DNA from 2 places in the Actinomyces sp. Z16 genome. Region 1 is predicted to be linked to the other one. Evidence: riboswitches for the same ligand, from Rfam matches in the RefSeq annotation. Region 1 holds a riboswitch; the other holds the start of a gene.

What was found. A riboswitch is a leader RNA that binds a small molecule or an ion and turns the genes downstream of it on or off. The one in region 1 is predicted to bind FMN.
Region 2: another riboswitch for FMN. It lies ahead of ribD (bifunctional diaminohydroxyphosphoribosylaminopyrimidine deaminase/5-amino-6-(5-phosphoribosylamino)uracil reductase RibD); the one in region 1 lies ahead of C3B71_RS07480 (ABC transporter permease).

The regions. Positions count from the first base shown of each region.
Region 1 is NZ_CP027862.1:1,794,363-1,809,952, reverse strand. It holds gene acpS (holo-ACP synthase AcpS) at 1-491, shown strand, start outside; gene dhaK (dihydroxyacetone kinase subunit DhaK) at 591-1,592, shown strand; gene dhaL (dihydroxyacetone kinase subunit DhaL) at 1,598-2,278, shown strand; gene dhaM (dihydroxyacetone kinase phosphoryl donor subunit DhaM) at 2,275-2,694, shown strand; gene putP (sodium/proline symporter PutP) at 2,702-4,183, shown strand; gene amrB (AmmeMemoRadiSam system protein B) at 4,265-5,686, shown strand; gene amrS (AmmeMemoRadiSam system radical SAM enzyme) at 5,683-6,810, shown strand; FMN riboswitch at 7,177-7,319, shown strand; gene C3B71_RS07480 (ABC transporter permease) at 7,478-8,341, shown strand; gene C3B71_RS07475 (ABC transporter substrate-binding protein) at 8,449-9,480, shown strand; gene hisG (ATP phosphoribosyltransferase) at 9,487-10,332, opposite strand; gene C3B71_RS07465 (phosphoribosyl-ATP diphosphatase) at 10,389-10,652, opposite strand; gene C3B71_RS07460 (DUF3866 family protein) at 10,657-11,898, opposite strand; gene C3B71_RS07455 (helix-turn-helix transcriptional regulator) at 11,966-12,952, shown strand; gene C3B71_RS07450 (helix-turn-helix transcriptional regulator) at 12,954-13,976, shown strand; gene tatA (Sec-independent protein translocase subunit TatA) at 14,029-14,343, shown strand; gene tatC (twin-arginine translocase subunit TatC) at 14,474-15,310, shown strand; gene C3B71_RS07435 (DEAD/DEAH box helicase) at 15,398-15,590, shown strand, end outside.
Region 2 is NZ_CP027862.1:2,180,753-2,196,342, reverse strand. It holds gene C3B71_RS09095 (leucine--tRNA ligase) at 1-877, shown strand, start outside; gene C3B71_RS09090 (DUF1648 domain-containing protein) at 934-2,013, opposite strand; gene C3B71_RS09085 (GntR family transcriptional regulator) at 2,034-2,417, opposite strand; gene C3B71_RS09080 (helicase HerA-like domain-containing protein) at 2,520-4,526, opposite strand; gene C3B71_RS09075 (NUDIX domain-containing protein) at 4,730-5,143, shown strand; gene C3B71_RS09070 (DegV family protein) at 5,272-6,102, shown strand; gene C3B71_RS09065 (helix-hairpin-helix domain-containing protein) at 6,206-6,976, shown strand; gene C3B71_RS09060 (ComEC/Rec2 family competence protein) at 6,973-8,709, shown strand; gene holA (DNA polymerase III subunit delta) at 8,713-9,747, shown strand; gene ribH (6,7-dimethyl-8-ribityllumazine synthase) at 9,785-10,261, opposite strand; gene C3B71_RS09045 (bifunctional 3,4-dihydroxy-2-butanone-4-phosphate synthase/GTP cyclohydrolase II) at 10,258-11,649, opposite strand; gene C3B71_RS09040 (riboflavin synthase) at 11,673-12,317, opposite strand; gene ribD (bifunctional diaminohydroxyphosphoribosylaminopyrimidine deaminase/5-amino-6-(5-phosphoribosylamino)uracil reductase RibD) at 12,317-13,438, opposite strand; FMN riboswitch at 13,521-13,649, opposite strand; gene C3B71_RS09030 (DUF1846 domain-containing protein) at 13,729-15,216, opposite strand; gene rpsT (30S ribosomal protein S20) at 15,386-15,590, opposite strand, start outside.

The DNA.
Region 1 (15,590 bases):
ACGGTGAGATCCTCGGCGTTGGGGTGGACCTGGTGCATATCTCCGGCCTGGCCGAGCAGTTGCACCAGCCGGGCACCGTATTCGCCGAGCGGGCCTTCACCGCACGCGAGCGGCGCGACGCCGCCCGCCGGGCCGACGTCACCGGCTCGGCGCAGGCCGAGCACCTGGCCGGCCGCTGGGCCGCGAAGGAGGCCTTCATCAAGGCCTGGTCCCAAACCGTTAACACCAGCGCCGGGCGAGCGGTCCCTCCGCAGCTGTCGCCCGAGGCGGTCGACTGGCGGGAGATCGAACTGATCACCGACCGCTGGGGGAGGCCGTCGCTGCGCCTGACCGGCGCCGTCGCCGTCGCCGTCACCGACTCCCTGGGCGACGGCGCCGCGGGCCCGCAGCACTGGCCCGTGTCTTTGACTCACGACGGCGACTGGGCGGCCGCCGTCGTGCTTTACTCCGCAAGCCGCTCCGCCTCGCTTGACCGCCCCGATCGCGCGTGAGCCGCGCCGGCTGCGCCCCTCACCGGTTCTCTGTATCGAACCGGACGCCGAATGGGGCCGAGACAGTGATCGGCGACTCATCCGCGGTACAGTTCTGCCATGAAAAAGCTCATTAACTCCGTCGACGGCGTCGTGACCGACGCGCTGGCCGGAATGGCCGCGGCACACCCCGATCGCCTCCGGGTGGATGTTGACCAGCACATCGTCTACCGGGCCACCCCCAAGGAGGATGGCAAGGTCGCCATCGTCTCCGGCGGGGGCAGTGGCCATGAGCCGCTGCACGGCGGGTTCGTCGGCTTCGGCATGCTCGACGCCGCCTGCGCGGGGGAGATCTTCACCTCCCCCGTTCCCGACCAGGTCTCCGCCGCGACCGCCGCCGTGGACCGGGGTGCGGGCGTACTGCACATCGTCAAGAACTACACCGGCGACGTCATGAACTTCGACATGGCCGCAGAGATGGTCGCCGCCGAGTCCGGCACGGAAATCGCCACGGTTGTGACCGCCGACGACGTCGCCGTGGAGGATTCCCTGTACACCGCCGGCCGCCGCGGCGTGGGCGTGACCGTGATCGTGGAGAAGATCGCCGGCGCCGCCGCCGAAGCGGGGCGCTCCCTCGCCGACGTTGCGGCGGTCGCCAAGCGCACCTCCGAGGCCGGTCGCTCCATGGGCATGGCGCTGACCTCCTGCACCGTGCCCGCCAACGGCAAGCCGTCCTTCGACCTGCCCGAGGATGAGATGGAGATCGGCATCGGCATTCACGGCGAGCCTGGCCGGCATCGGGACAAGATCGCCCCCGCCGGCGAGATCGCCAAGCAGCTGGTCGACCCCATCCTGGCCGAACTGCCGGAAGGCGACCGGGGTGTCATTGCGCTGCTCAACGGCATGGGCGCCAGCCCGCTCCTGGAGCTGTACCTGATGTACGGCGAGGTCGCCAAGTTGCTTGACGCGGCCGGCGTGAAGGTGGAGCGCTCGTTGGTGGGCAACTACATCACCAGCCTGGACATGGCGGGCTGCTCGCTGACGCTGGTGCGCGCCGATGAGGACATGCTCGGCCTGTGGGACGCTCCGGTGAACACGCCCGGCCTGCGTTGGGGGGTCTGAGCGCCATGACGACTTCAACTGCACAGACCCCGTCCGCCCCGCTGACGACGCTGGCCGCCACGGATGTGGCCGCCTGGATCCGGCGCGCATGCGCCCTGGTCACCGAGCAGGCGGACTATCTGACTGCCCTGGACGCCGCTATCGGCGACGCCGACCACGGCGCCAACATGAAGCGAGGCCTGACCGCCGCCGTCGAGGCGCTGGAAGCGGAGCCGGACTCCCCGGCGGCGGTCCTCAAGCAGACCGCGATGGCGCTGATCTCCAAGGTCGGCGGTGCCGCCGGGCCCCTGTACGGCACCTTCTTCCTGCGCATGTCCACCGCCTGCGCCAAGCACGAGACCATCGACACCGCCGCCCTGGTCGACGCCGTCGAGGCCGGCATTGGCGGCATTGTGCAGCGGGGTAACGCCGAGGCGGGGGACAAGACCATGTTGGACGCCTGGTACCCGGCCCTGGAGGCGCTCCGTGCCGGCACGGACGGCGCCTTCGCGGCCGCCGTCAATGCCGCCGCCGACGCCGCGGCGGCTGGGCGGGACGCCACCGAGCCGATGCTGGCGAAGAAGGGGCGCGCCTCCTATCTGGGGGAGCGGTCCGTCGGTCACATCGACCCGGGCGCCGCCTCCACTGCTCTGATCATGCGGGCGCTCGCCGACGTCGTCTCCGGCCAGACGGCGGACGCCGCATGACGGGCATCGTCGTCGTCTCTCATTCACGCCCGCTCGCCGACGCCGCCGTCGCCCTCGCCAAGGGGCTGATTCCAGGTCTGGATGCGCCCACGGAGGTGGCGGCGGGCCTGCCCGACGGCTCCCTGGGCACGGACGCCACCGAAATCATGGCGGCGATCGAGCGCGTCGACGACGGCTCGGGCGTACTGGTGTTGGCAGACCTGGGCAGCGGCGTACTCAGCGCCCAGATGGCCCTGGAGTTGCTGGACCCGGACTTGGCCGCGCACGTGCGCCTGTCCGGCGCCGCGCTGGTGGAGGGCCTGGTCGCCGCCTACGCGGCGGCCGGCACCGGCAAGGGCCTGGATGCGGTACAGGCCGACGCCGATGCCGCCGCGTCACTTAAACTGCGGCAGGTTGCAGGCCCCCCACCCGACTAGGAGCACCATGACCGAGACGACCTTCCAAGCCATCTCGATGATCATCTACTTCGTTGGAATGGTGGCGATCGGCTGGTGGGCCTACGGTCATAACGACTCCCTGGACGACTACATGCTGGCTGACCGCGGGCTCGGGCCCGCGGTCACCGCGCTGTCTGCGGGCGCCGCCGACATGTCCGGCTGGCTGCTGATGGGGCTGCCCGGGGCGCTGTACGCCAGCGGGCTGGTGGAGGCGTGGATCGCCGTCGGGCTGACGGTGGGGGCCTGGTTGAACTGGCGCTATGTGGCGCCCCGGCTGCGCTCCTACACGGAGGTGGCCCACGACTCCATCACCATCCCCAGCTTCCTGGACAACCGGCTGCACGACGACCGGCACCTGCTGCGCTGGGCCAGCGGGGGCGTGATCGTCGTGTTCTTCACCTTCTACGTCTCATCCGGGATGGTCTCCGGCGGCACCTTCTTCGAGTCCTCCTTCGGCCTGGACTACCGGCTGGGTCTGACCCTGGTGGCCGCCATTACGGTGATGTACACACTGGTGGGCGGCTTCCTGGCGGTGTCCTACACGGACCTGGTGCAGGGAGTCATGATGGTGACCGCGCTGATCGCCGTGCCCGTTGTCGGTGTGACGCGCCTGGGCGGGTTGGGGCCGACCCTGCGGGCGGTCAGTGAAGTCGACCCGCACTACTGGGCGGTGCTCGGACCCACCACCTCCGTGATCGGTATCGTCTCCTCCCTGGCCTGGGGCCTGGGCTACTTCGGCCAGCCCCACATCATTGTGCGCTTCATGGCGCTGCGCAGCCCGCAGGAGGCCGTGGCCGGCCGCCGCATCGGCATCGGCTGGATGCTGTTCGCCGTCGCCGGGGCGGCCGCAACCGCCATCGTCGGTGTGGCGATCTACCAGCGCGACGGCGCCGCCCTGACCAACCCGGAGACCGTGTTCATCAGCCTGGGGCAGCTGCTGTTCCACCCCTTCGTGGCCGGGTTCATGCTGGCCGCCATCCTCGCCGCGATCATGTCCACCATCTCCAGCCAGCTGCTGGTCACCTCCTCCGCCCTGATCGAGGACCTGTACCGCCAGGTTTTCCACCGGCAGGTTTCCCAGCGTCGGCTGGTCATGTACTCGCGCTTCGCGGTGCTGAGCGTGGCCGTGATCGCCGCGGCCATGGCCTGGACGCCCAATGACACGATCCTGGCGCTGGTCGCCTTCGCCTGGGCGGGCTTCGGCGCCTCCTTCGGCCCGACGGTCCTGCTGTGCCTGTACTGGCGGCGGCTGACCGCCACGGGCGCCTTCGCCGGCATTATCGCCGGCGCCGTCGTCGTCATGATCTGGGGCAATGTCTCCGGCGGGCCCGGCGGCATCTTCGACCTGTACGAGCTCGCCCCCGGCTTCGCCGCGAACCTGCTCGCCGCCTGGGCCGTGTCCCGCGCCGGCACGCCGGACCACGCCGTCGCCGGCGAGTTCGACGCCGCCGTGGCCGCCGCCCGCTGAGACCTGTCGGCCGGCCGGGCCGCACCGGATACATGCGGGCCCGGCCGGAGTATCCTGGTGTTGCTCAAGGGAGAGACCACCATGAAGACCGTCCGCCGTCCCGCCGTCGCCGGAAGCTTCTACCCCGGGGATGCGCGCGCCCTGAAACGCATGCTCGCCGACCTGCTCACCCGGGCGCGGGCCCAGCTGTCCGCCGCCCCGGCCGTGCCCAAGGCCGTCGTCGTCCCGCATGCCGGCTACGTCTACTCCGGCCCCATGGCGGCGCGCGCCTACGCCCGCCTGGAGGCCGGCCGGGGACGCATCACCCGGGTGGTGCTGCTGGGCCCCACCCACCGGGTGCCGGTGCGGGGACTGGCGCTGCCCGGCGCCGACCAGTTGGCCACGCCTCTGGGGGTGCTGAATGTCGACGCCGCCGGCTGCGCGCAGGCGGCCGCCCTGCCCGGCGTGACCACCGCGCCGGAGGTACACGCCTGGGAGCACTCCCTGGAGGTGCAGCTGCCCTTCATCCAGACCGTCCTGGGGGCTGACGTCGCGGTGGTGCCGCTGGCTGCCGGGGACGCCTCGGCGCGCACCGTCGCCGACGTGATCAATGCGCTGTGGGGCGGGCCGGAGACCGTCATCATCATCTCCTCCGACCTGTCCCACTACCTGCCGCAGGACTTGGCCGTAACCGTCGACGAGGAGACCGTCACGCGCATTCTCGCCTTGGACTCCTCCATCCCCCACGATCGCGCCTGCGGCGCCACCCCGCTGGACGGGATGCTGTTGGCGGCGCAGGAGCACGGCATGCGCGCCGAACTGCTGGGCCGGTGCACGTCGGCCGACACCGCCGGCGATCCGGATCGGGTGGTCGGCTACTGCGCCGTCGCACTCCATGAGGCGGCCACCGCAGATGCCGAGCCCGCCGCGGCCGCGGCGGGTCCACAGGCGACCGAGCCGCCCGCCGACGCCGGAGACACGCTGCTTCCGCTGGCCCGCAGGGCGATCGCCCGCGCGGTGGGCGCCGAGACCGGCACGCCCGCCGAGTTGCTGGCGGGGGAGCGACCCGCCTGGCTGTATCGCCCCGGTGCCGCCTTCGTCACCCTGCGCAGCGCCGACGGCTCCCTGCGCGGCTGCATCGGCTCGCTGGAGGCGCACCGGTCGCTCGGCGACGACGTCGTCGCCAACGCCGTGGCCGCCGCCCTGCGCGATCCGCGCTTCCCGCCCGTGACGGCGATGGAGCTGCCTGCTCTGAACCTGGAGGTGTCGGTACTCACCACGCCCGAGGTCATGGATGCGCACGATGAGCAGGAGGTGCGCCGTCGCCTGCGCCCGGGGATCGACGGCGTGGTGCTGTCGCTGGGGGCCCGGCGCGCCACCTTCCTGCCGCAGGTGTGGGATGAGTTGCCCGACCCGGCCGACTTCCTGCGCCAACTCAAGCGCAAGGCCGGCTGGCCGGCCGGTTTCTGGGATGCGGACCTGGTGGTGGAGACCTACCGGGTTCGCGCCTGGGAGGAGCCGTGACCGCCTCCGCCCCGCCCGCCTCCAGGCCGGGTGCGGCGGGTGGGGACGCCGGATACACGGCCCGCTGGTGGCACCCGCTGCCGGACGGCCGGCTGCAATGCGACCTGTGCCCGCGGCACTGCCGCCTGCGGGAGGGACAGCGGGGTTTCTGCTTCGTGCGTCGGCGCAGCGGGGAGCGGATCGTGCTGACCGCATACGGCCGGTCCACGGGTGTGTGCCTGGACCCGGTGGAGAAGAAGCCGCTGAACCATGTCCACCCCGGCAGTTCGGTGTTGTCCTTCGGCACCGCCGGCTGCAACCTGTCTTGCAAGTTCTGCCAGAACTGGGAGATCTCCACCGCCCGCTCCATCGAGGTGCTCAGCGTGGACGCCCCGCCGGGCAGCATCGTCGATCAGGCCGCCCGGTTGGGTGCCCGCGCCGTCGCCTTCACCTACAACGACCCGGTGGTCTTCGCCGAGTACGCCATCGACACCGCCCACGCCTGCCACGAGCGCGGGCTGCTGGCCTACGCGGTCAGCGCCGGGTGGATCTGTACCGAACCGGGGCTGGAACTGTTCGGCGCCGTCGACGCCGCCAACATTGATCTCAAGGGCTTCACCGAGGACTTCTACCGGAAGATCACCGGGGCGCGGCTGCGCGACGTGCAGGACACGCTGGTGCGCGTGCGCGAGCACACCTCGACGTGGCTGGAGCTGACCACGCTGCTCATCCCGGGCCTGAATGACTCGCCCGAGGAGGTCGGTCGGCTCGCCGCCTGGGTGGTCGGCGCGCTGGGCGCGGACACGCCGCTGCACCTGACGGCCTTCCACCCCGCCCACCGCATGCTGGACCGGCCGCCGACGCCGGTGGTGACGCTTCGGCGGGCCCGCCGCGCGGCGCTGGATGCGGGGCTGCACTTCGTGTACCTGGGCAATGTGCGCGACGCGGATGGTGCGACTACGCACTGCCCCGGCTGCGGCGCCGCGGTTATCGTCCGCCGCGGCTACACGGTGGAAACCTACGAGCTGGATGCGTCGGGTTGCTGCCGGCACTGCGGGCGACGGCTGCCCGGCCTTTTCGACGCCGACGATCCCGGCGACGGCACGGCAGCATTCCCGTGGCGCCTGGCCCCGACGGGCTGGTGAGCGGCGCGCACCCGCAACCCGCATCCTTTTACACTTATCCCGGTAAGTGGAAAAGACTTCGGTGAGGGTGACAGATATGCCTGCTGGTCCGCCATCCCGTCCTTGACGTCGCCACCACCGCCCAGGAACTGAAGGTTTCTCCGCAGAGCGCCAGACGTTCGCTGGCACGCCTGGAGCAGGCGGGAATCGTGGTCAGCTATCAGGTGGCCCGCGGTCGGCGTGCCTGGCGTGGTCCCGATGTGCTGGCCCTCATGGACCGTGTCACCGCCGGCATACGCCGCCACTGAGACGTATCACACTCCCGCCCGTTTCGGGCGAACAGGGTTGCCACTGCTGCGACCAGCCACTAATGTCGGTGGTGCATGAAACGTGCTCCGGGGTCGGTGAAAGTCCGAACCGGCGGTGACAGTCCGCGACCCGGTTGTGTCCACCCGCAGGGTGGGTGCGGTCGGCTGAGCCGGTGGAATTCCGGCACCGACGGTGAAAGTCCGGATGGGAGGAGACACGTGGCGCGCGTCCGGCGTCGGCGGATCGTGGTGCGTTCCCATGCGGGCGCATCCCGGCCGTAGGCAGCGGCCCCGCGCCGTGCGGTGCTACGCGCGTACCGCCCGTCACCCCGGAGTGCCCCGGGGCGGGTGCTCCGGGGGAGCCGGAGAGGACACCGCGCATGACCAGCGCCACCGTCGCCAGCACCGCCCTCGGCGTGGCCGACCGTGAGGCTGCCCGCGCGCCGCGGCGCCCACGTACCGGATCGTCCCGTCTGCTGCGACCGTTGCTGAACCCACCGGCAGCCCTCGGGGCCGTGCTGCTGCTGGCCTGGTGGGCGATCACCCGCGCCGGGCTGATCCCGCCGGTCTTTCTGCCCAGCCCCGGCGACGTCGCCCGCCGCCTGGTGCTCGCCTTCACCCAAGGCGGCCTGGCCGGATACACCTGGGTGACACTGCGCGAGGCGCTGCTGGGCTGCCTGGCCGCCGCCGCCCTGTCGCTGCCCCTGGCCTGGACCCTGTACCACTCCCGTCGCTTCTCCCGCGCCGTCCTGCCGTACGTGGCCGCCTCCCAGGCGGTCCCGGCCATCGCCATCGCGCCGCTGCTGGTGGTGTGGATCGGCTATGGGACGGTGCCGACCGTGGTGCTGTGCGTGCTCATGGTCTTCTTCCCCATCACCGTCACCGTCCTGCTGGGCCTGCGGGGCCTGGACGCCGACGTCATCGACGCCGCCCGGCTCGACGGCGCCCACGGGCTGTCCATGCTGATCTACCTGGAGCTGCCCATGGCACTGCCCTCCATTCTGTCCGGCCTGCGCACGGGATTCACCCTGTCCGTCACCGGCGCCGTGATCGGAGAGATGACCATGGGCGGAGAGGGCCTGGGCATGGTGCTCGCCTCCCAGCGGCAGACCGTGGACACCACCGGGCTGTTCTCCACCATCGTGGTGCTGTGCGTCATCGCCACCACCATCCACTGGGTGCTGCATGAACTGGAGCGCCGCAGCCGCGTCGTCGCCTCCATGCGGGGGCGCCGCGCCACCTGAGTGCCCGCCCCGCCGCGGTGCGGACGCGACTCCCAACCGATTCCCACTTTCCCCACTTCTACCCGCCCGCTTCCCCTCACCGCCGCACGGCACCGAAAGGAACCCCCATGACCGCCCTCGCCCCCCGCTTGACCCGCCGCACGCTGCTGACCGCCATGGGAGCGGGCACCGCCGGGCTGCTGGCAGCCTGCGCCTCGGGCACCGGCGCCCGGACCGCGACGGCCTCCGCCTCTGCCGACGCCTCCGGGCTGGTGATCGGCATGACCTACACCCCGAACGTGCAGTTCGCCCCCTTCTACCTGGCCCTGGCCGACGGCGAGTATGCGGCGGGCGTCTCCCTGCGCCACCACGGGGAGCAGGAGGGGCAGTTCGACGCGCTGCTGGCCGGGACCGAGCAGGTGGTGGTGGCGGGCGGCGACGAGGCCATCGTGGCCGCGTCCAACGGCAATGAGTTGGTGATCATCGGCGGCTACTACCAGCGCTACCCGGGCTGCATCATCGTCCCCGAGGAGTCCGACATCACCCAGCTCGCGGACCTGGCCGGCAAGACGATCGGCACCCCCGGCAAGACGGGAGAGACCTGGTACTCGGTGCTGGTGGCGCTGTCCTCGGCCGGGCTGAGCGAGGACGACGTCGACGTGCAGGAGATCGGCTACACCCAGCAGGCCGCCCTTTCCAGCGGCAAGGTGGACGCGATCGCCGGCTTCTCCAACAACGACGCCGTCCAGATCGCCCAGAACGGCATGCCCGTGCGCATCATCGCGATCGGCGAGGAGGTGCCGCTGCTGGGTGCCTCCCTGATCACCACCCCGCAGGTGCTGGCCGACCGCCGCGCCGAGCTGGAGGAGGTGGTGACCGCCTCCGCCGTCGGGATGACCAAGTTCGTGGATGACCCCGATGCGGCCGTGGAGGCCACCAAGGAGTACGTGCCCGACCTGGTCGACTCCGCACAGGCCGACAATGCACGCGAGGTGGCCGTGGCCACGGGTGAGCTGGTGCGGCCCAGCGAGAACACCGTGGTGGGCGCGCTGGTGCCGGAGCAGGTGGGGGAGACCATCGACTTCCTGGCCGGCCGCGGCCTGCTCGGTGAGACCACCGTGACCTCCGACGACGTCTGCGACCCGCTGCTCACCGTCTGAACATAGTTACAGTCGGCAGGCCACCAGGGAGGACACCAGGATGGCGCGCGCGCCGATGGCGTAGAGCTCGTCCATGACGCGGTTGGCGTCCTTGCGGGGGACCATCGCCCGCACCGCCACCCAGTCGGGGTTCTGCAGCGGGGAGACGGTGGGGGACTCGATGCCGGGGGTGATCTCGCTGGCCAGGTGCAGCCGGTTCATGGGGATGTCGTAGTCCACGAGCACGTAGGAGCGGGCCCGCAGCACCCCCTCCAGACGGCGCACGAGCGTGGCCAGGCCGGGCTCGTCGCGGTACTGCTCGGTGGTGATCAGCACCGCCTCACTGGCAAGGATCGGTTCGCCGAAGGTCTCCAGGCCGGCGGCACGCAGCGTGGACCCGGTCTCGACGACGTCGGCGATCAGGTCCGCCACCCCCAGCTGCACGGAGGACTCCACGGCGCCGTCCAGGTGCACGGTCTGAGCATTGATTCCCTGTTCGGCCAGGAAGTTGCGCACGAGCACGTCGTAGGAGGTGGCCACCCGCTTGCCCTCGATGTCGGCGAGCGTACTCATGGTGCCGGCGGGCGCAGCGAAGCGGAAGGTGGAGCGGGCGAAGCCGAGTGGCAGGTGCTCGATCGCCTCCACGCCCGAGTCCAGCAGCAGGTCGCGGCCGGTGACGCCGGCGTGCACGGTGCCTTGGCCGACGTAGACGGCGATGTCGCGCGGACGCAGGAAGAACAGCTCGACCTGGTTGGCGTCGTCGACCAGGACGAGTTCCCGCCCGGAGCGGCGGGTGCGGTAGCCCGCCTCGGCGAGCATGGTGGTGGCGGGCTCGGACAGGGAGCCCTTGTTGGGCACGGCGATGCGCAGCACGGTGGTCCTTGATGTGGTGAGTGGTTGGTGGGTCGATGCGGGGCCCGGCGGGCCGGTCACAGGTAGCGGTAGATGTCCTCGAGCGTGTACCCCTTGGCGAGCATCATCACCTGGGTGTGGTACAGCAGCTGGCTGAGCTCCTCACAGGCGGCCTCGTCGGACTCGTGCTCGCAGGCCATCCAGGACTCGGCGGCCTCCTCAACCAGCTTCTTGCCGATGAAGTGCACACCGCGGTCGAGCTCCTCAACCGTGCCGGACCCGGCGGGGCGGGTGGCGGCCTTGTCCTTGAGCTCGGCGAAAAGGTCCTCGAAAGTCTTCATGGGCTCAGCGTAGTGCAGCCCCCGGTGTGGTCGCCGCGCCCGCCCGGGCCGCGGGCAGGGCCTGGGCCAGCCGGGCGGCGTGGCGGCCGGCCGCGGCCGCGGTCAGGAAGCCGGCGGCGTCCTCGGACAGGCCGCGGCCCATGGTGTTCAGGCGCACGCCGGCCTCCCGCTCCACGGCGGCCAGCGCCCCGAACAGCCCGGTCACCGGCACCTCCACCAGCCGGTGCGTGGCTCCCTGCCGGCGCGGGGCGCACAGGGCGGCGGCCTGCTCGGCCACCTGCCGCCCGAAGGCGCCCTCCAGGCGAGGAACGACGACGTCGGCCGCGGCCAGGGCGACGCGCCCGTAGGCGGTCAGGGAGTGGTGGGAGATACCGCGGTGGCGGGCGCGGCCGTCCGACTCGGACACGCGCAGACAGGCGACCGGGTGGCCGTCCAGGGCGGCGACGGCGTTGACGGCGTCGCCGCAGGCCACGCCGGAGAAGCCCCAGGGGGTGTCGGTGCCCAGGTTGCCGGGGCCCTGGGCGACCACGATCACGTCCGCGCCCAGCACCAGCCGGGCCGCCAACAGGCCGTTGTGGATGCTGACGGCCTCCAAATTCCCGCCCCAGGCCTGCCCGACGCTGACGGTGCCGGCCAGCAGCCCCGCCTCCTGCAGGGCGGCGACCGTACGCGAGTATGGCAGCGGCAGGGCGCCGCCGTCGGTCATGACGTAGACGACGCGCAGCTCGCGCCGCCGCGACGGCGTGGCCGCCGCGTCGCGGTCCGGCTCCAGCGGGGCGCGCAGGCCCGCCAGGACCGCCGGCAGGGCGGAGTGCAGATCGGCGATCACCACGGGCGTGCCCGCGAGGGTGAGGTCCTCGATCGGGGCGGACAGCAGCGCATGGGCGGGAGTGTCCTGCTCATCGACGCCGGTGACCATCACCTGGTCGGGCATGTAGCGGGCCTTGACCAGGTGGCCGTCCGGCGCCGGATCGGCCGGCAACACGCTCGGCCGCGCGGTCACCATCGCGTGCCCGCCGGTGCCCAGGCCGCGGGCCAGTGCGGACACCTCCAGCCGCACCCACTCGCCGGGCTCGGGCAGGCCGGTCACGGACTCGTAGGCGACGGCCCGGCACGGCTCGCCGTCGCCGAGCACGACGGCGCCCGGCGGGGCCGACACGATCCGGGCCTCGACCTCCGCGCAGCGCCTGCCGGGACGTCCCCAAATCCGCCGCACGCCGAGCACGTTCGCGTCACGCCACATCATGTCCTCACCCTAAGCCACCCGGGTGTCTCACCCGCACCGGCACCGCCGCAGCGCCTACGCTGGCGCCGTGCCCCAACCCGCATCCCGCCCCGCTCCGGCCGCCATCCCCGCCGAGGAACGGCAGGTCAACCTGCTGCTGGCACTGCGCAACACCGCCGTGGGCCTGACGCGCACACAGATCACCCGCACGGTCGCCGGCTATGACGCCGACGGCGGCGCCTCCGCCGAGCGCATGTTCGAGCGCGACAAGGGCGTGCTGCGGGACTTGGGCATCCAGATCACCACCATCGGCCAGGGCGAGGACGCCCGCTACCGCATCACGGACGCCGACTACACGCTGCCCGACCTGACGCTGACGGCCGCGCAGGCCGCCGCTGTCGAGCTGGCCGCCTCCGCCTGGCGCAGTGGGGCACTCACCCCCGCGGCCCGGCACGCACTGACCAAGATGCGGGCGGTCGCCGCGGACTCCGACCCCGCGCCGCTTCCGGATCTGAGCATTGACCTGGGCAGTGACATCTCCGGTGGACAGGTGCCCGCCGAGCTGGCCGGCGCCGTCCAGGAGCGGCGCCGCGTGAGCTTCGACTACGCCTCCGCCAGTTCCGGGAGAGTGGGGGCTCGCATCGTGGAGCCGCACCGGCTGCGCATGAGCGAGGGCGCCTGGTATCTGGACGGCCGGGACCAGTCCTCCGGCCAGCAGCGCACCTTCCGGCTGGCTCGCATCGTCGGGCCGGTGTCGGTGATCTCCGCGGCCGAGGCCTTCCCGGCCCCGGCCGCGCCCGCCCCCGCCGGGGTTGAGGCGGTGCTCGTCGTCGCTCCCGGCCGCGCCCTGCAACTGCGCGCCCGCGCGCACGCAACCGCGCCGGCGCGCCGACCGGCCGGCTGGGACGAGATCCATGTGACCTACACGGACCGGTTCTCCTTCGCCGGGACGCTTGCCGCCCTGGCCGACGCGGTCGTGGTCCTGTCCCCGCCCGAGCTGCGAGACGACGTCGCCGCGCACCTGCGGGCGGTGGCCGCCCTCGGCGGGCCCCCACCGGCCCAGGAGGGGCACTGACATGGCCCGCCCCAGTTCCACCGACCGGCTGGTGCGGCTGCTCGCCCTGCCCGCCTGGGTGTCCGAGCACGACGGCGCCACCCTGGAGCAGGCGGCCGCGCACTTCGGCGTCACCGCGCAGACCATCCGCCGGGATGTGGACACCCTGTGGGTCTCCGGCCTGCCCGGGGGCCTGCCCGACGAACTGGTGGACTTCTCCGCCGAAGCCCTCGAGGCCGGCCGGCTCAGCCTGACCGAACCGCTGGGCCTGGACCGGCCCGTGCGCCTGTCCCACCGCGAAGCGGTCGCGCTGCTGCTCTCATTGGGCGTGCTGGCGCAGGTGCTGGCCGACGATCCCGACGCCGCGGCCGTCCTCGACCAGACGCGCCGCGCCCTGCACCGGGCCCTGGGCGCCTCGAGTAGCGCGGACGCCCCGGCGTCACCGGCGGTTCCCGGGCCGCAGGCCGCACCGGCGGGCGTGCTGCCGGCCGTGCGCCGGGCACTCGCCGGGCGACGGCGCCTGCACCTGGTCTACGTCTCCGCCACCGACACCCGCACCGAACGCGACGTCGACCCCCTCGAACTGGTCAGCGACGGCACTCACCTGACGCTGCGCGCCTGGTGCCTGACCGCCCGTGCCGAGCGATCCTTCAGAATCGACCGTATTTTGCAGGCGCAGGTCCTGGACGTGCCGGCCGTCAGCCACCGGGCTCCGCACCGCGCCCCGCGCACAGCCGCAGTGGAGGCGACGCTCGTGCTCAAGCCGACCGGCCGCTGGCTGGTCGAGCAGATCCCCTGTGAGGTGTTGCATACCGACCGGGATGGCACACTGCACGTGCGGATACGGGGGCGGGACCGGGCCTGGCTGGTGGGCCTGGTGCTGTCCGCCGGCCGTCACCTCCGGTCGGTCGCTCCCGCCGACCTCGCGGACGAGGCGGCCACGGCCGCCCAGCGCGCCCTGGACAGTGCGGCCGCCGTATACGCCTGTGGTGGAACACCGGCGAACGGATGCGCGCCCGACGACGGCGAAACGCTAGACTCGTGAGCGTATCTGCGGGCTCATCTACAGTCGCGAGCCCCATGAAAGGAGTTGCGTCGTGATCAAGCCCACGCACATCGTCGTCCTGCTTGTCGTCGTCCTGCTCATCTTTGGCGCCAACCGGCTGCCGGAGATCGCCGGCAGCATCGGCAAGTCGATGAAGGTGTTCAAGAAGGAGGTCAAGGAGCTCCGCGAAGACGAGGAGACCCCCGTCGCGCAGCAGCCCCCGGCCCAGATTCCGCAGCAGCCGCAGCAGGGCACCTACTACACCCAGCCGACCCAGGCGGGTCAGACCGCTCCGCAGGCGGCGCCCCAGCAGCCGGCCGCCCCGCAGCAGCCGCAGCCGTACACGGACGGCACCGTCCAGCAGTGACGCCCCGGCCCGCGGGGCCGTGACTGCGCCGCGGGCCGCGCGTCCACCTCACCTCGCCGCTGGGACCGGGCCCGCCCGGTCCCGCGTGCGTACGGTCACCAGCATCCGGGAGGAGTAGAACGTGCCGCATATGCCTAAGCTGCCCGGCCGCAAGCGCAAGGAGAACCCCGAGGCGATCATGTCGATCGGGGACCACCTGCGCGAGTTGCGCAACCGCCTGTTCATCTCCGCAATCGGCATCACCGTGATGGCGGTCGTCGGCTATTTCCTGTACGACGCCGCGTTCCAGTTCATCACTCACCCGGTCGAGGTCGCCAACGCCCGCGGCGCCAAGCTCAATATCAACTTCTCCACCATGCTGTCCTCATTCGACATGCGACTGCGGGTGTCGATCTGGATCGGCGTGCTGCTGTCCTCCCCGCTGTGGATCTACGAGTTCTTCGCCTACGTGGGCCCGGGCATGACTCGTAAGGAGAAGGCCTACACCTGGATCTTCGGCGTTGTCGGACTGCTGCTGTTCGCCGCCGGCTGCGCGCTGGGCATGTGGATCATGCCGCGCGCGACGGTGATCCTGACCGGCTTCATCCCGAAGACGGCGTCTTCCACCGGCATCATGGATGCGTCGACTTACCTGTCTTTCGTGCTGCGGCTGGTGCTGGCCTTCGGCGCCGCCTTCCTGCTGCCGGAGATCCTGGTCGCCCTGAACCGGCTGGGCGTGATGAAGGGGCGCACCATGCTCAAGGGGTGGCGCTGGGCGGTGGTCGGCATCTTCACCTTCATGGCCTTCGCGAACCCGCTGCCGGACCCGTGGTCGATGATCTTCATGGCGATCCCCATCACCGGCCTGTACTTCCTGGCCTGCTTCATCTCCATCCGGCATGACAAGAACGTGGCGAAGCGCCGCGCCGAGGAGGATGCCGCTCTGGACGCGGCCCTGGCCGAGAACTCCTCCGTCCCCACCGCCTGAGAACCACACCCGCCCGCCGCCGTTTCGTCGTAAGCAAGCACCTGCTGGCCGTGCGAAGCGGTGGCGGGCTACGCATAGGGTTACCCCATGAGCTCGCCCGCCGAACGCTACGCCGCTGCACGCCGTCGCCAAGCGGAGTCACGCACCGAGCTCGCCCGCTTTGCTGCGACCTACGACTTCCCCTTCGATGACTTTCAGAATGACGCCTGCCGGGCCCTAGAGGCCGGAGAGGGCGTGCTGGTGGCGGCGCCCACCGGCGCCGGCAAGACCGTGGTGGGTG
Region 2 (15,590 bases), 390 kb from region 1:
CCTGGGGGTCGTGTCCTCCTCCGAGCCGTACCACAAGCTGTTCAACCAGGGCTACGTGCAGGCCTACGCCTACACCGACGCCCGGGGCCAGTACGTGCCCGCCGACGAGGTCGAGGAGACCCAGGACGAGGCCGGCAAGCCCGTCTTCACCTGGCAGGGGCAGCCCGTGAGCCGCGAGTACGGCAAGATGGGCAAGTCCTTGAAGAACATCGTCACCCCCGATGACATGTACGACGCCTACGGCGCCGACACCTTCCGCGTCTACGAGATGAGCATGGGCCCGCTCGACCAGGACCGCCCCTGGGACACCCGCGCCGTCGCCGGCGCCCAGCGCTTCCTGCAGCGGCTGTGGCGCAACGTCGTCGACGAGACCAGCGGCGAGGTGACGGTGTCCGACGCTCCCGCCGATGAGGCCACCCGGCGCCTGGTCGCCCGCACCATCGTGGGCGTGCGCGATGACTATGAGGGCATGCGCCTGAACACAGCGATCGCCAAGCTGATCGTACTCAACAACCACCTCACCGGTTTGAAGACCGTGCCGCGCGAGGCCGTGGAGGCCCTGGTGCTCATGGCCGCGCCCGTCGCCCCGCACATCTGCGAGGAGATCTGGCAGCGCCTCGGGCACACCCGCTCGCTCGCCCACGAGCCCTTCCCGGCCGTCACCGACGAGACGCTGCTGGCGGCCGAGAAGGTCACCTGCGTGGTGCAGGTCAAGGGCAAGGTTCGCGACCGCCTGGAGGTCGACCCCGACATCGACGCCGCCGAGCTGGAGAGACTGGCCCTGGCCGCCCCCGGCGTGGTCCGCGCGCTGGACGGCCGCGGCGTGCGCAAGGTGATCGTGCGCGCCCCCAAGCTGGTGTCCGTCGTCCCCGAGTGAGGGGGCGGCGCCTCGCCGGGCGCGTGTGGTTGTCTCGGCGGTTGGCTATTAGCCGGTCACAGGAGGATGCACACGCCGATGACGACCACCAGGTTGATCAGTATGAAGACTGCGAGCGCCCGCCCGACCGGGTGCCCGTAGTTCAGGTCGACGCCGACGCCGGCGCGTTTGGGCACCAGCAGCGAGGGGTCCGCGCGGTTGACGTAGAACAACCCGCCGAGCCACAGCTCGTCGTCGTCGGGGGAGTCGGCATCCACGGGTGTGAGCCGGCGTGTGAACCGCCGGGAGAGTCGGATCAGGTCGGCGATCATCCACATGATCAGCAGGCAGGTGACCGTCACCGTGATAGCCAGCCACCAGCGCGCGGCGGCCGGTGACTTCGCAAGCGGCAACACCAGGATGCCGGCGAAGGAGACGCCCGTGGCCAGGGCCAGCGGTCCCATCACCCGGTCGATCAGGTGCGCCTGGGCGAGGGTGAGCCGTCGAGTTCGGCTCCGGTCGCCGTCGACGGGGATGCTCGCGAGCAATCTGCGGCGGACGATTCTGGTGCACAGCGCCACCACGGCGACCAGACCGAGGCCGATGGCCGCAGGCAGTAGCACCTGCAGGGGACTACGCCGCGCCCAGCCGTCGACGGTGCCGTCGGCTCCCCAGTGGATCGGCAGTGGGTCGGGCAGCGTGTCGTAGCGCAGTAGTACGAAGACCGCGGCGACCAACAGTAGGAGCACCGAGGCGACGTACCAGGGCATTGCGCCGCCGGATTCCTCGGGGGTGCCGATCGGGGCCAGCTTTCGCACCCGCCGGTCCTCGTACCAGCCCTCCTGCCGTTTGGCCTCGATGATGGGCAGGCGCACGACCGTCCAGGACGCGAAACCCGCGCCCAACTGCGCCAACATGACGATCACGGGCAGGCCCGGGCGGCTGGCGGAGATGCCGCTTAAGTGCAGCAGCGCAATCGCCGCCACCGCGACGGCGGCGCCGACCAGGCAGCATCTGTGCCATGCGCGAATGGCGCGACGCACGACCGGTGCGTTGACGTGGTCGGCGGGTACCGACACGCCCAGTGGGAGCGTGTCCCGGGAGATGGCCGGAGTCGCCCAGAACGCCAGGCCCAGCACGACGGCGGTCAAGCTCATGCTTACGGTGTAGGCCAGCATTAGCGTTCGCTCCCCACCGGTGAGAGCGTGTCGAGCTGGTGGGCGGCGGCGTCGAGGATCTGCTTCTCGGCCAGGCCGTGTGCGCGGGCCTCGGCCAGTAGCGTGCGCAGCCGCGACTGCCACGCGGCGGCCTCGGTCCAGTCACCCGCAGGAGCGATGACGGTGCCGGACTTGGCATTGGTGACAACCAAGCCCTCGGCGCGCAGAAGATCGTAGGCCTTGGAAACGGTGGCCGGGTTGATGGCGAAGGCTCCGGCGAGGGCGCGCACGGAGGGCAAACGCCGTCCGGGCGGCAGCTCGCCGCGCGCAATTCCTTCCACGATCCGGTCGCGGATCTGCTGGTAGATCGGGGTGGGGGACAGGGGGTCGATTTCCAGGTCCATGCTGCGAACTCCCGGTGAGGGCACGACGAACTGATCTGTACTGCTAATACTAGTACAGATGGTGCAGGTGGGCCAGGTGCGTCGACGCGATACGCGCTGGGGTCAGCGGCCGCGCAGGATGTTGCCGAGGATGGAACGGGTGATCTGGCGGCCGGCGGAGCCGATCAGCTTCTCCACCTCGCGCTGACGCCGCTCGGCGGCCCGCTCCCGGGCCCGCTGCTCGCGCTCGGCCGCCTTCTCCGCCTCACGCTGCAGCCGCTCGGCGGTGCGCTGGGCCTCCCGGGCGGCCTGGGCCTCGGCCTTCGCCTGTGCCTTAGCCGCCTCCTGTGCGGCCTTCTCCGCCGCGGCCTGGGCCTCGGCCGCGGCGCGGGCCGCCTCGGCGCGGGCCGTCTCCTCCTCGGTGCGCTTGGCCAGCAGCTCGTAGGCGGACTCGTTGTCCACCGCGGTGGCGTACCTGGGCATGAGTGGCGAGGCCGAGAGCACCGACCGGATCGTGGCCGGCTGTGCCGGACCCATTACCGCGGCCGGAGTGTTCACGACGACGGGCGCCACCGGCGCGGGACGGCCCTTCTCATCCAGCACCGATACCACCGCCTGGCCCGTACCCAGGCCGGTGAGCACTCGAGTCAGGTCCAGTGGGGAGACCGGGAAGGTGGATACCGCCTGCTTCAGCTTGGCGGCGTCGGCCGGCGTATGGGCGCGCAGCGCGTGCTGGATGCGGCTGCCCAGCTGGGCCAGCACGGCCTCGGGCACGTCCGTGGGGGACTGGGTGATGAACACGATGCCGACTCCCTTGGAGCGAATGAGTCTCACCGTGCGCGTGACCGCCTCCAGGAAGGCCTTGCTGGCACCCTCGAACAGCAGGTGCGCCTCGTCGAAGAAGAACACCAGCGCCGGCTTGTCCGGGTCGCCGACCTCCGGCAGCACCTCGAACAGCTCGCCCAGCAGCCACATCAGGAAGGTGGAGAACAACGTCCCCTGGGACTGGATGTCCGCCAGTTCCAGGGACGAGATGACGCCGCGGCCGTCGGCGGCGGTCCGCAGCAGGTCGTGCACGTCCAGGGCCGGCTCCCCGAAGAAGACCGAGCCGCCGGCCGCCTCCAAGGCGGAGACCTGCCGCAGGATCACCCCCGCCGTCGCGCTGGACACCCCGCCGATGCCGCGCAACTCCTGCTTACCGGGCTCGGTGCCGGTTAAGTAGTCGACCACGCTGCGCAGGTCCTTCAGGTCTATCAGCGCCAACCCCTGCGCATCCGCCCAGTGGAACACCAGTTCCAGTGCGGAGGTCTGCGTGTCATTAAGCCCGAGAACGCGGGAGAGCAGCACCGGCCCGAAGGCCGTCACCGTGGTGCGGATGGGGGTCCCGGTGGAGGCGCCCGCTGCGGTGGCCGGCTGCGCCGCCGTCCCCTCCGAATCCCCGAGGGTGAACAACTCCAGCGGGAAGGCCCGCCCCTCCCACGCCTGCCCGGTGGCGGCGTTGCGAGCCGCGAGCTTGTCGGAGGCGGCGCCGGCCTCCGCCAAACCCGTCAGGTCCCCCTTCACATCGGACAGGAACACGGGCACGCCGGCGGTGGACAGTCCTTCCGCCAACAGTTGCAGGGTGCGCGTCTTGCCGGTACCGGTGGCGCCGGCGACCAGGGCGTGACGGTTGAGCAGACCGAGCGGGATGCCCACGTTCACCCCGGGCACCGGGATCGGCTCCGACGTCTTCGTCCCGGCCGGGTGCGGCTCGTCTTCGGTGGGGTAGTCCAGGTAGGTACCCACCGGCAGTACGGGGCCGGCGAAGGCGTATCCGTCCCGCACGCGGGCGGCGTAGCCGGAGGCTGCTTCCGACTCCACCGCCGGGGCGTCCTGCGGCTCCGTTGCTGCGGGAGCCGCAGGCGCCGTGGCGGCCGGGTCCGCCGAGCCGGGCGTGCGAGCCTCCATCTGAGTCGGCGCATCGAGCGGTTGAGGCGAGGACTCGACGGCGGGCTCGGTCTGAGCGGCCAGCGCAGCCTCCAACGCTGCCTGTGCGGCGGCCGCCTTCGCCGCGGCGGCGTCCGCGGCCGCTTGCGCCGCCGCGGCCTTGAGGCGGGCGATCTCGGCTGGGTCGGGTGTGGGACTCGTCATGCCCGCATCGTATGCGGCCATGCAATTCCAACGCGAGGTCGGTTGAACTTACGTGCCGAGGTCGGTAGTTGTTACGTGCCGAGGTCGGTCGATAAGGGATACCGGCCGTTGTTCACCGGCCCGGTAGGTGAGTTTGAGCCGCCATCGCGCGGTTGCATAGGTCCGGCGCATTTGCGTCGCCGATCCGTGCGACGATGGGAGGCATGAGCCGGTGTCACTTCGGCGTGTATGCCCGCATAGTCGAGGGCGCGCGCATGCTCTGTGTCCGTAAGACGCGCGGACCGTACATGGGGCTGTGGGATCTGCCGGGTGGAAGACCCGAGCCGGGCGAGTACTGGGAGGAGACCCTGCGCCGTGAGTTGAAAGAAGAAGTGGGTATCTCGTCCTTCACGGTGCAGGGTATGCGACGGGTGGAAGTCCACGTGACCGAGGACTCGTGCGGCAACACCATCGACTTCTACCACTACGGGGTGGTGGCAGATGTGGCGCTCGCGGAGGAACTGCCGCCGCTGGCCCCGACCTCGTCCGACACCGGTGGTTACCAGTGGCGTCGGCTCGACGAACCCTCCTGCCTGAGCGCCCTCGCTCTCCTCGCGGCCAGGGTGCCCCGGGTGTGAAACGGCCCGGCGGGTTAACAGACTCTCCAGGTTTACGGGTTGGCGGACGGCGGCTCGTGGCTCGCTGTACCCGCAAGTCGGAAGCGCCGGTTGACAGGGTATCGGCGTCGGAGGCTTACGCTTCGAGCATGTCGCTCACGGTGGTCACCGACTCGGCAGCCTGTCTGCCCGCTGCGCTCGCGGATGCGCGCGGCATCATCGTCGTTCCCCTGCATACCGTGGAGGCGGACGACGGCGCGGCGACGACGGCGCGCCCGACGGTCGCCGAACTCATTGACGCCTACCGTCTGGCCGCGCGGCGCGGCGACGAGGTGCTCGCGGTGCATGTCACGGCCGCCCTGTCGGGCACGGTCGAAAACGCCCGGACGGCGGCGCGCGAACTGGCCACACAGGGGATACCGGTCACGGCCCTGGACTCCGGGGCCTCGGGCGGCGCACTGGGGCTGGCCGCCCTGGCCGCCGCCGAGGCCGACGACGCCCGCCGCGGTGCCGCCCGCGCCCGCGAGTCGGCGGCCCGCTCCAGGCTGTTCTTCCTGGTTCAGGACCTGAACCACCTGCGGCGCGGCGGCAGGCTCAACCGTGGCACCGCCTTCGTCGGCGGAACCCTGGGCATTCGCCCCATCCTGACCACCGGGCCGGAGGGAATCGGCGTAGTCGAGACGGTCCGTGGTGCCGCCCGTGCCCGCCGCCACCTGATCGCGCAGGCCGTGCGTGCGGCGGGTGGAACCGCCCTGACCGGCCCGCGGCCACCCGCCGCGCCGGTGCGACTGGCCGTTCACTACGGCGACGATCCGGCCGACGGACGCGCCCTGGAGAACGATCTGGCAGATGCCATGGTCGAGGCCGGAGCCGTCGTCGAGTCCATCATGCGTTCACCCGCCGACCCGGCCAGCCGCGTCCACCTGGGCCCCGGCGCCCTGGGCATCGTCGTCGCCCCGCACCTGGAGCCGCCGCGCTAGTACACGCGCCGCCAGTGTCCACAGGCACCGTTCGCCGCACCCACCGCCGACGCCATCCACAGTCCCAAAGACGGGGCGACCCCAGTCGCCCTACCGTCGGCGCATGAGCGGCAAACGGGTGGCGGACCGGGTGGGCAAACGCCCCCTGACGGACTTCGTGCGCATCGCCTGCTCCACCGACCCGATCGAACCGGTGCGGCGCCCGCGGCGACTCGCCCTCGCCCCCAGGGCCGCCATCGGCATCGGCGTCGCCCTGGTGACACTGGCACTCGTTCTCGCCCTGCGCACGGTGCTGGTCGCCCCCAAGCCCCACAGCCGCGATGCCGCCACCACTTCGGCTGCCCCCGCGGCGACCGTCCCGGCTACCGATCCACTGGGAACCGTCGCGCCGGCCGGAGCTGAGGCGGGTGGGGAGGTGGTGGTGCACGTCGCCGGCGCCGTCACCAGCCCCGGCGTGGTCGTGCTGCCAGCGGGTGCCCGCGTCGTCGACGCGATCGCCGCCGCGGACGGCGCCCTGCCCGACGCGGACACCGACCAGCTCAACCTCGCCCGCATCCTCTCCGACGGCGAGCAGGTGCGTGTGCCGCACCAGGGAGAGGACGCCTCCAACTGGAACCTGGACGACGCCACCGCGGCGGGAACGAGCGCCGCGGGGAATGACGGCGGCGCCGAAGCCACCGGCGGCCGCGTCAACATCAACACCGCCACCGCCGCCGAACTGGAAGGCCTGACCGGCATCGGACCCGCCCTGGCCCAGCGCATCGTCGACTACCGCACCGAACACGGCCCCTTCACCGCCGTCGACGAACTCACCGACGTCTCCGGCATCGGCGCCGCCAAGCTCGAGGCACTCCGAGACGAGGCGACCGTATGAACAGCGATCGCATGAGCGCCAGGGCGGTCGGCGCGCGTCGGCACCGCGCCCACCGCACCGAGACCGCCCCCTGGGACGATCCCGCCACCCTGCGCCGCCTGTCCCCGAACCGGCGTGCGCGGCACGCCATCAGCGACAGTGCCCCACCGCCACTCGACCTGCGGCTGGCTCCCGCCGCGGTCGCTGCCTGGGCCGGCGCCTTCTGGGCGATCGGCCTAGGCGGAGAACGGCCCTGGCTGCCCGCGGCGGTCGGTGCGGCCGGTGCCGTGCTGGCAGCAATCCCCCTGGCCGTGGCCGGTGCCGGTTTCCGTCCGCCCCGGCACCGCCACGACCCCAGGCCCGGCGCCAACGCCCCCGACGGCTCCGCGATCGGATCGGTGTCCGCCTCACTGCTCGTACTGGTGCTGGCGGTCGCAGCGGTGCTCGCGGCCACCGCGGCCGGCTCCTGGGCTCGCAGCCGCGATCCACTCACCCTTGCCGCCGCGCAGGAGCGCACCGTCATCCTGACCGGCACGGTCACCCGCACACCGCGCGCCACCGCCACCGCACGCTGGACGACCGTCTTGACCACGCTCGCCGTCGACACCGTCGACGGCGCCCGCTCTCGCCTTACGGCAACGGTTCTGGGAGACGCCGACTGGTTGAAGGTGCCCATGGGCGCACCGGTGCGCGTACAGGTGCGGCTGCGGCCCGCGGACCCCGGCGGCGCCGAGGCCGCCATCATCGGCGCCAACGCCGCAGTGACCACCACCGGCCCCGCCACCGGGGTGCTCGGCACCGTCGCCTCCCTGCGTGACGGGCTCATCACCGCCGTCGGGCCGGAGCCCGCCCGGACGAAACCCGGGAGCGGGACCCGGGTGACCTGGCCGGCCGGCGCCCGTGCCCTCGTGCCCGGCGTCGCCCTCGGGGATGACCACGCGCTGCCCACCGAGGTGCGCGAGGACATGCGCACCGTGTCCATGACCCACTTGACGGCGGTCTCCGGTGAGCACGTAGCCATCGTCCTGGGCCTGGCGCTGACCGGACTGGGCATCCTGCCCCGGTGGGCGCGTGCCGGCGTCGGCGCCCTGGTCCTGGCCGGGCTGGTGGTGTTGGTGCGTCCGGACGGCTCCGTGCTGCGGGCGGCCGCCATGGGCGCGGTCATGCTGCTGGGCGTGGCGGCGGGAAGACGCTCCGCCTCTCTGCCGGCCCTGTGCACCGGGGTGATCGTCCTGCTGCTGGTCGACCCGTGGCAGGCCCGCGACTACGGCTTCGCCCTGTCCGTGCTGGCCACCGCCGGCATCCTGCTCGGCGCCGCCCCGCTGACCGCCGCCCTGTCCCGCCGCCTGCCGCGCCCGCTGGCCGCCGGCCTGGCGCTGCCGGTGGTCGCACAACTCGCCTGCGCCCCGGTGCTGGTACTCCTGCGTCCGAGCGTCGGCATCTGGTCGGTGGCGGCCAATGTGCTCGCCGCCCCGCCCGTGCCCGTAGCCACCGTCTGCGGCATCCTCGCCGCCCTGGTGGCGCCGTGGTGGCCGCAGGCCGCAGCGGTGATCGCGTGGCCGGCGACGGCCTCTTGCGCCTGGCTGGCGCTGGTGGCCCGAATGTGCGCCCGCCTTCCGGGCGCTGCCCTCGCCTGGCCGGGGCAGTTGGGCGGGGCGCTGTTGCTGGCCGGCATAGAGGCGGCGGCGATCGCGGCCCTGTATCGGCGTGGCCGGCGGCGCGAACATGGCACCGGTCGCCGTGGCAGGCTATGAGCCATGGCAACCTCCCGAACCTCCCGCGGCGGCCGCCGCGCCCCCACCGGACCCGCCTGGGACGAGGTCGAGCTCGCGCCGATCGTGCTGATCCGGGCGGGGGAGGAGCTGCTCGCCGACCGGGCCGTATCGCGGCTCGAGGCCCAGGCGCGCCGACGGGACCCGGCCACCGAGGTCACCATCGTCCAGGCCGCCACCTACGAGGCCCACCAGCTGGACACGCTGGTGTCGCCATCCCTGTTCGGAGAGCCCAAGCTCGTGCTCATACCCGCCCTGGAGCAGATGACCGACGCGCTGCTGACGGACCTGCTCGCCTACGTGCCCGCGCCCGCCCCGGATGTCACCGTGATCCTGCGGCACAACGGCGGCCAGCGCGGCAAGAGGCTACTGGACGCGCTCGGCAAGTCCCCCTACCCGGTCTGCACGATCCAGGCCGTGAAGTCTCCCAAGGACAAGGCCGCCCTGGTGAGCGCAGACGTACGGCGGGCCGGGCGCCGCATGGACCCCGACGCCGTCGGGGCGCTGGTTGACGCGCTCGGAAACGACCTGCGGGAACTGTGTGCGGCCGCCGAGCAACTCATATCCGACACGCAGGGCACCATCACCGTTGACATCGTCAACACCTACTACGCCGGTCGCTTCGAGGCCACCGGCTTCACCGTCGCCGACGCCGCCGCGGCCGGGAACGTCGCCCAGGCCGTCACCGCCCTGCGGCACGCCCTGGCCACCGGCACCGACCCGGTGCCCATCGTCGCCGCCCTGGCCATGAAGATCCGCCAACTCGCCCGGGTCGCCGCCATGGGTGGTCGCCGTGGCATGACCGCCCGCGACCTGGGCATGGCGCCGTGGCAGGCAGACCGCGCCCGCCGCGAGCTGGCCGGCTGGTCCGACGACGCCCTCGCCGTGGCGATCCAGGCGGTAGCCCGCGCCGACGCCGAGGTCAAGGGCGCCTCCCGCGACCCCGTCTACGCCGTCGAGCGGGCCGTTATCACCATCTGCGACGCCCGCCGCGGAAGAGTGCCGGTGCGCTCCTCCTAGCGCCGGACCCAACGCCGGGTGGCGGGCCGCCCGCTGCTCAGGACTGCGCGATGGCGGCCAGAGTCAGCGCGGTGCGCATTGCCGCGCACGCCGCCTCGTAACCCTTGTCCTCGTCAGAGCCGGGGCCACCGCAGCGGGCGAGCGCCTGGGCCTCGTCGTCGCAGGTGAGCAGGCCGAAACCCACCGGCACCCCCGTGTCGAGGGCAACCCTGCTCAGCCCGTCGGTGGCGGCTCGGCACACGTAGTCGAAGTGCGGAGTGCCGCCGCGGATGACCACCCCCAGCGCCACGACGGCATCGGCCCCGCCTCGCGCCGCGGCGGCGGCGAGGATCGGCAACTCGAAGGAGCCGACGGCCCGCACAACGTTAGCCCGCGCCCCGGCGTCCTCGATAGCGCGCAGGGCCCCCGCGAGCAGACCGTCCATGACCTGCTCATGCCACTGGGCGGCGACAACCGTCACCTTCATTCCATGCGCGCGCGGTGCACTCTGCTCCGGCGCCCCGGTTCCACTCATCGTGCTGCTCCTTCGGTCTCGTTGATGCTGCTGTCGCCGGTGCGGTCGCCGCTGTCGTCCAGCGCCGGTCGGTCACTGGAGGCCGTCTCCTCGGAGGGCAGGGCAGCCGACGGGGGAGGTGTCCCGCCGGCGTCGAGCCCCGTGAACAGGTGCCCCATGCGATCACGTTTGGTGCGCAGGTAGGTGAGGTTCTCCCCGTTGGCGAAGGTCGGCGTCGCCCGCCGGGCGGACACGCTCACCCCGTAGCGCTCCAGGCCCGCGACCTTGTCCGGGTTGTTCGTCATGAGCTCGACCGAGCGCACGCCGAGGAACCTCAGCACCTGGGCGGCGGTGGCATAGCTGCGCGCATCGGCCGGCAGCCCCAGTGCGACGTTGGCGTCGAGGGTGTCCATGCCCCCCTCCTGGAGCGCGTAGGCGCGCAGCTTGTCGATGAGCCCGATGCCGCGCCCCTCATGATCGGAGGCATAGACGAGCACGCCGCGTCCGCGGGCGCTGATCGTCTCCATGGCGGCGCGCAGCTGCGGCCCGCAGTCGCAGCGCAGGGAGGAGAGGACGTCGCCGGTCAGGCAGGCGGAATGCACCCTGGTGAGGACGTCCTCGCCGTCGCCGATACTGCCGCACACGAGCGCGAGGTACTCGGCGCCGTCGACCCGGCTGCGCAGGGCATGAGCGGTGAACTCTCCGTGGGCGGTGGGCAGGTGCGCCGTGACGACCTCCTCGACGAGCTCCTCGTGCAGCCACCGGAAGTGTTCGAGCTCGCCTACCGAGATCATGGGTATGGAATGCGCGTCGGCCAACTGACGCAGCTCGTGGCGGCGCGCCATGGTTCCGTCGTCGTTGACGACCTCGACGAGGACCCCGACCGGGCGGTGACCGGACAGGCGCATGAGGTCGATGGCGGCCTCGGTGTGCCCGCGGCGCGCAAGAATCCCTCCCCGGCGGGCGCGCAGCGGGAAGACGTGGCCGGGGTGGACGAGGTCGGTCGGTACGGAGTCCGGGTCTGCCAGGACGCGGATGGTGCGTGCCCGGTCGGCGGCGCTCACGCCGGTCGTAACCCCGTTGCGGGCGTCTGCGCTTAGCGTGAAGGCCGTTCGCTTGGGGTCGGTATTGCGATCAGTCATCATGGGGATGTCCAGGCGATCGAGCTCCTCCGCCGTCGTGGGCACGCAGATGATTCCCGTTGAGTGGCGGACGGCGAAGGCCAGTTGCTCGGCGGTGGCCGTCTGTGCCGGGAAAATGAGGTCCCCCTCGTTCTCCCGGGCCTCGTCGTCGACGACGATCACCATGCGGCCTGCGCGAAGCGCGCCGAGGGCCTGCTCGACGGTGTCGAAGCGGATGCCGGCAGACGTGCCCGCGGGACCGGCAGTCGGATCGTCCCGGTGCTCCATGGGGCGGGTGCTGTCGGGCATGCTCACGCCTTCTCCCGATCCGACCCGGCGGCGAGGAGCCGTTCGACGTACTTCGACATGACATCGACCTCCAGGTTCACCCGATCGCCCGGCGCTCTGATGCCGAGGGTCGTGCGGCGCAGAGTCTCTGGAATGAGGCCGACGGTGAAGGACGGCCCGCCCCGGTCCGGGGCCTTGCCATTCCCGGTACCGTCGTCGACGTCGACCACGGTCAGGGAGACCCCGTCGAGGGCGACGGAGCCCTTGCCGGCGACGTAGCGGGCGAGATGCCGGGGCAGGCCGAGGCGCACGAGGTCCCAGTGCTCCCCGTGCCGGCGGTCAAGGATGTTGACGGTTGCGTCGACGTGTCCCTGGACGACGTGCCCGCCCAGGCGGTCACCCGCGCGCAGCGCCCGTTCGAGGTTGACGTGGTGGTCGGGGGCCAGGTCGCCCAGGTTGGTGCGGGCGAGCGTCTCCGCCATGAGGTCCGCGGTGAAGGCGCCGTCGTGCAGTTCGGTGACGGTCAGGCAGCAGCCGTTGACGGCGATGGAGTCGCCCTCCCGCGCGTCCCGGGTGACCGTCGGCGCGTCGACCGTGAGCCGGGCGGAGTCTGCCATGGTCTCGAGCCGGACGACCCGTCCGAGCTCCTCAACGATTCCCGTGAACATCAGTGATTCTCCTCAGCGTGTTGTGGGGGAGTGGGTGGAGTCATGGATGAGGGGACGGTTGTGGTGGCGAGGTCTGTGCCGCCGAGATCACCGGTCACGCGGATCGCAGGATCGCCGCCCGCGTCTAGAACCTCGACGTGAACCTGCCCGAGGCGCAGGATGTCGGCGATCGTCGACACTCCGAAGTCAGCTGTGGCGGCGAGCCCGGCGCCGAGCAGCGCGGGCGCGATGTAGGCGACCACCTCGTCGATTACGCCCGCGCGCAGGAAAGCGGCCGCGAGGGTGGGGCCGCCCTCCAGGAGGACGTGGCGGATCTCGCGGGCGGCGAGGGCGTTGAGTACGGCGTGCGGGTCGCGCTCCGATAGCAGGAGGTGATTGTCGTCGGCGAGCACCCGCGCGGTGGGTGGGACGGGACGCGAGCCGACGACGACGCGCAGCGGCTGAAGTCTGGCCGGTGCCGGTTCACCCGCCTCGTCACGGATGGTGAGTGCCGGGTCGTCGGCGAGTACGGTGCCGGTGCCCACCATGATGGCATCACAGTCGCGGCGCAGGCGGTGTGCGTCGTGTCGGGCCGCCGGAGGGGTGATCCAACGGCTTGTCGCATCGGCAGCGGCGATGCGGCCGTCGAGGGTCGCCGCGAGCTTCCAGGTCACCATGGGACGGCCGGTCCTGACGGCGAAGAGCCAGGGGCGCATGAGCCGTGCGGCCTGCTCGGCGCACAGGCCGCGCTGGACGCGGACCCCGGCGGCTGCGAGGGCGGCCGCACCGCCCCGAGCCTGCGCGGTGGGATCGTCCAGGGCGTAGATGACCTTGGCGACCCCCGCGTCGAGGAGCGCCTGAGAGCACGGGCCGGTGCGGCCCTGGTGATTGCAGGGCTCAAGCGTGACGACAGCGGTGGTGCCGCGCGCGCTGAAGCCCGACGCCGCCAGGTTCTTCAGGGCATCGACCTCGGCGTGGGCGGTGCCGGCGCCGCGGTGGTGGCCCTCGGCCAGGACGTCTCCCGTGCGGGAGAGAATGACGCAACCGACCCGGGGATTGGGACCGGCAGGGACGTCGGGGGAGGCGGCTGCGTCGAGGGCGCGGTGCATCGCGGCCGTCTCCGCAATCGAGAACGCGGTCATGTGGTCCTCTCCCTCGGGTGCGCTGGGGGAGAGGACGCGCGGGCGCGTCGGCCAACGGCCACATGACGCGACATCGCGTGTCCCGTGTGCGCTTCCCATCCGGACTTTTACCGTCGGTCCAGGAGTTCCACCTGGTCAGCCGACCGCAGAAGCGGACGGGTCGCGGACTGTCACCGCCGGTTCGGACTTACACCGACCCCAGAGCACACGAGAATGTCTCGTTGCGGCGAATATACCGAGACATGGCGATTGACACCAGCGATTTCGGTGGGGAGAGGGAACAGGCCGGGTTACTTCTTGCGATATAGGGACTTCGTGGCGAAGACCGGCTCGTTGGTCACCTGAATCCCCAGGGAGCGGAAGATGCCCTCGTCCACCGGTCCCAGGATGGTCGAGGTGTGCACGTCGCAGCCGCGCAGGCTGCCCAGCTCGTCCAGCGCGCGGGCGGCGTTGGCATCCCCGTTGGCTGACACCGCCAGCGCGATCAGTACCTCGTCGGTGTGTAGGCGCGGGTTGCGGCTGCCCAGGTGGCGGGTCTTGAGCGTCTGGATCGGTTCGATCGACTCCTTGGCGAGCAGGTCGACCGTCGGGTCTATGCCGGCCAGGCGCTTGAGGGCGTTGAGCAGCATGGCGGAGGAGCAGCCCAGCAGCGGGGAGGTCTTGCCCAGCGCGATGGTTCCGTCAGGCAGCTCAATGGCCGCGGCCGGCGCATCGGTCGCAGCGGCCAACTCCAATGCCGGTTTGACGACGGAACGGTCCTCCTTGGCAATGCCGAGCTTGCTCATCAGCAGGGCGATCCGCCCGGACTGGACCGGCTCGAGCATGTCCCGCTTCTCCGCCACCAGCGCCTTGTAGTAGCGGCGGATCACCTCCTGTTTGGAGGCCTCCCGGCACACGTCGTCGTCGCTGATGCAGTAGCCGGCCATATTCACCCCCATGTCGGTGGGGGAGGCGTACGGGGAGGTGCCCATGATCTGCTCGAACAGGCGTGAGAGCACCGGGAACACTTCAACGTCGCGGTTGTAGTTGACGGTCTGCACGCCGTGGGTGGCCAGGTGGTAGGGGTCGATCATGTTCACGTCGTCAAGGTCGGCGGTGGCGGCCTCGTAGGCGATGTTGACCGGGTGGTCCAGCGGCAGATTCCAGATGGGGAAGGTCTCGAACTTGGCGTAGCCGGAGGAGATGCCGCGCACGTGGTCGTGGTAGATCTGCGACAGGCAGGTGGCCATCTTTCCCGATCCCGGCCCCGGCGCGGTGACCACCACCAGGTCGCGGGACGTCTTGATGTACTCATTGCGCCCGTACCCCTGGTCGGAGACGATGCGCGCCACGTCGTTGGGGTAACCGGGGATCGGGAAGTGGCGGTAGACGGTGATGCCGAGCTTCTCCAGTTTGCGCTTGAACTCGGCGGCCTGCTGGTTGTCGTCGGTCCACTGGGTGATCACCACGCTGCCCACATACAGCCCGTAGTCGCGGAAGGCATCCACATGGCGGAGTACCTCGTCCTCGTAGGAGGTGCCGTGGTCGGCGCGGATCTTGTGGCGGGCGAAGTCCTTGGCATTGACGGCGACGATGATCTCCACGTCGTCGGCCAACTCGGCGAGCATCACGATCTTGTTGTCGGGGGTGAAACCGGGCAGGACGCGGGAGGCGTGCATGTCGTCGATGAGCTTGCCGCCGAACTCCAGGTAGAGCTTGCCGCCGAACTGGGCCCGGCGTTGTGCGATTCGCTCGGACTGCAGTTTGAGGTATTTGTCCCGGTCGAACCCGATGCGCATGCGTTCTCCTCACGGTCGCCTGAATGTGCGGCCGGGCGGGAGGGCGCCGGCCTGAGGAATCGTAACGCCGTCGGAGCGGGCCACGAGTACGGGTCCGGAAGACGGAAACCAGGAAGGGCGCCTCCCAGTTGGGAGACGCCCTTCCAGACGCATTCGTGCGCGCGCCGGGTCACATGGCGTTGACGCGCTTGGCCAGCTTCGACTTGCGGTTGCGGGCCTGGTTGCGGTGAATGACGCCCTTGGAGACGGCCTTGTCCAGCTTGCGGCAGGCCTTGCGCAGGTGCTCCTCGGCGGCCTGCTTGTCGCCGGCCTCGACGGCCTCGCGCGTCCGGCGCACGTAGGTCTTGAGCTCGGACTTGACGGACTTGTTGCGC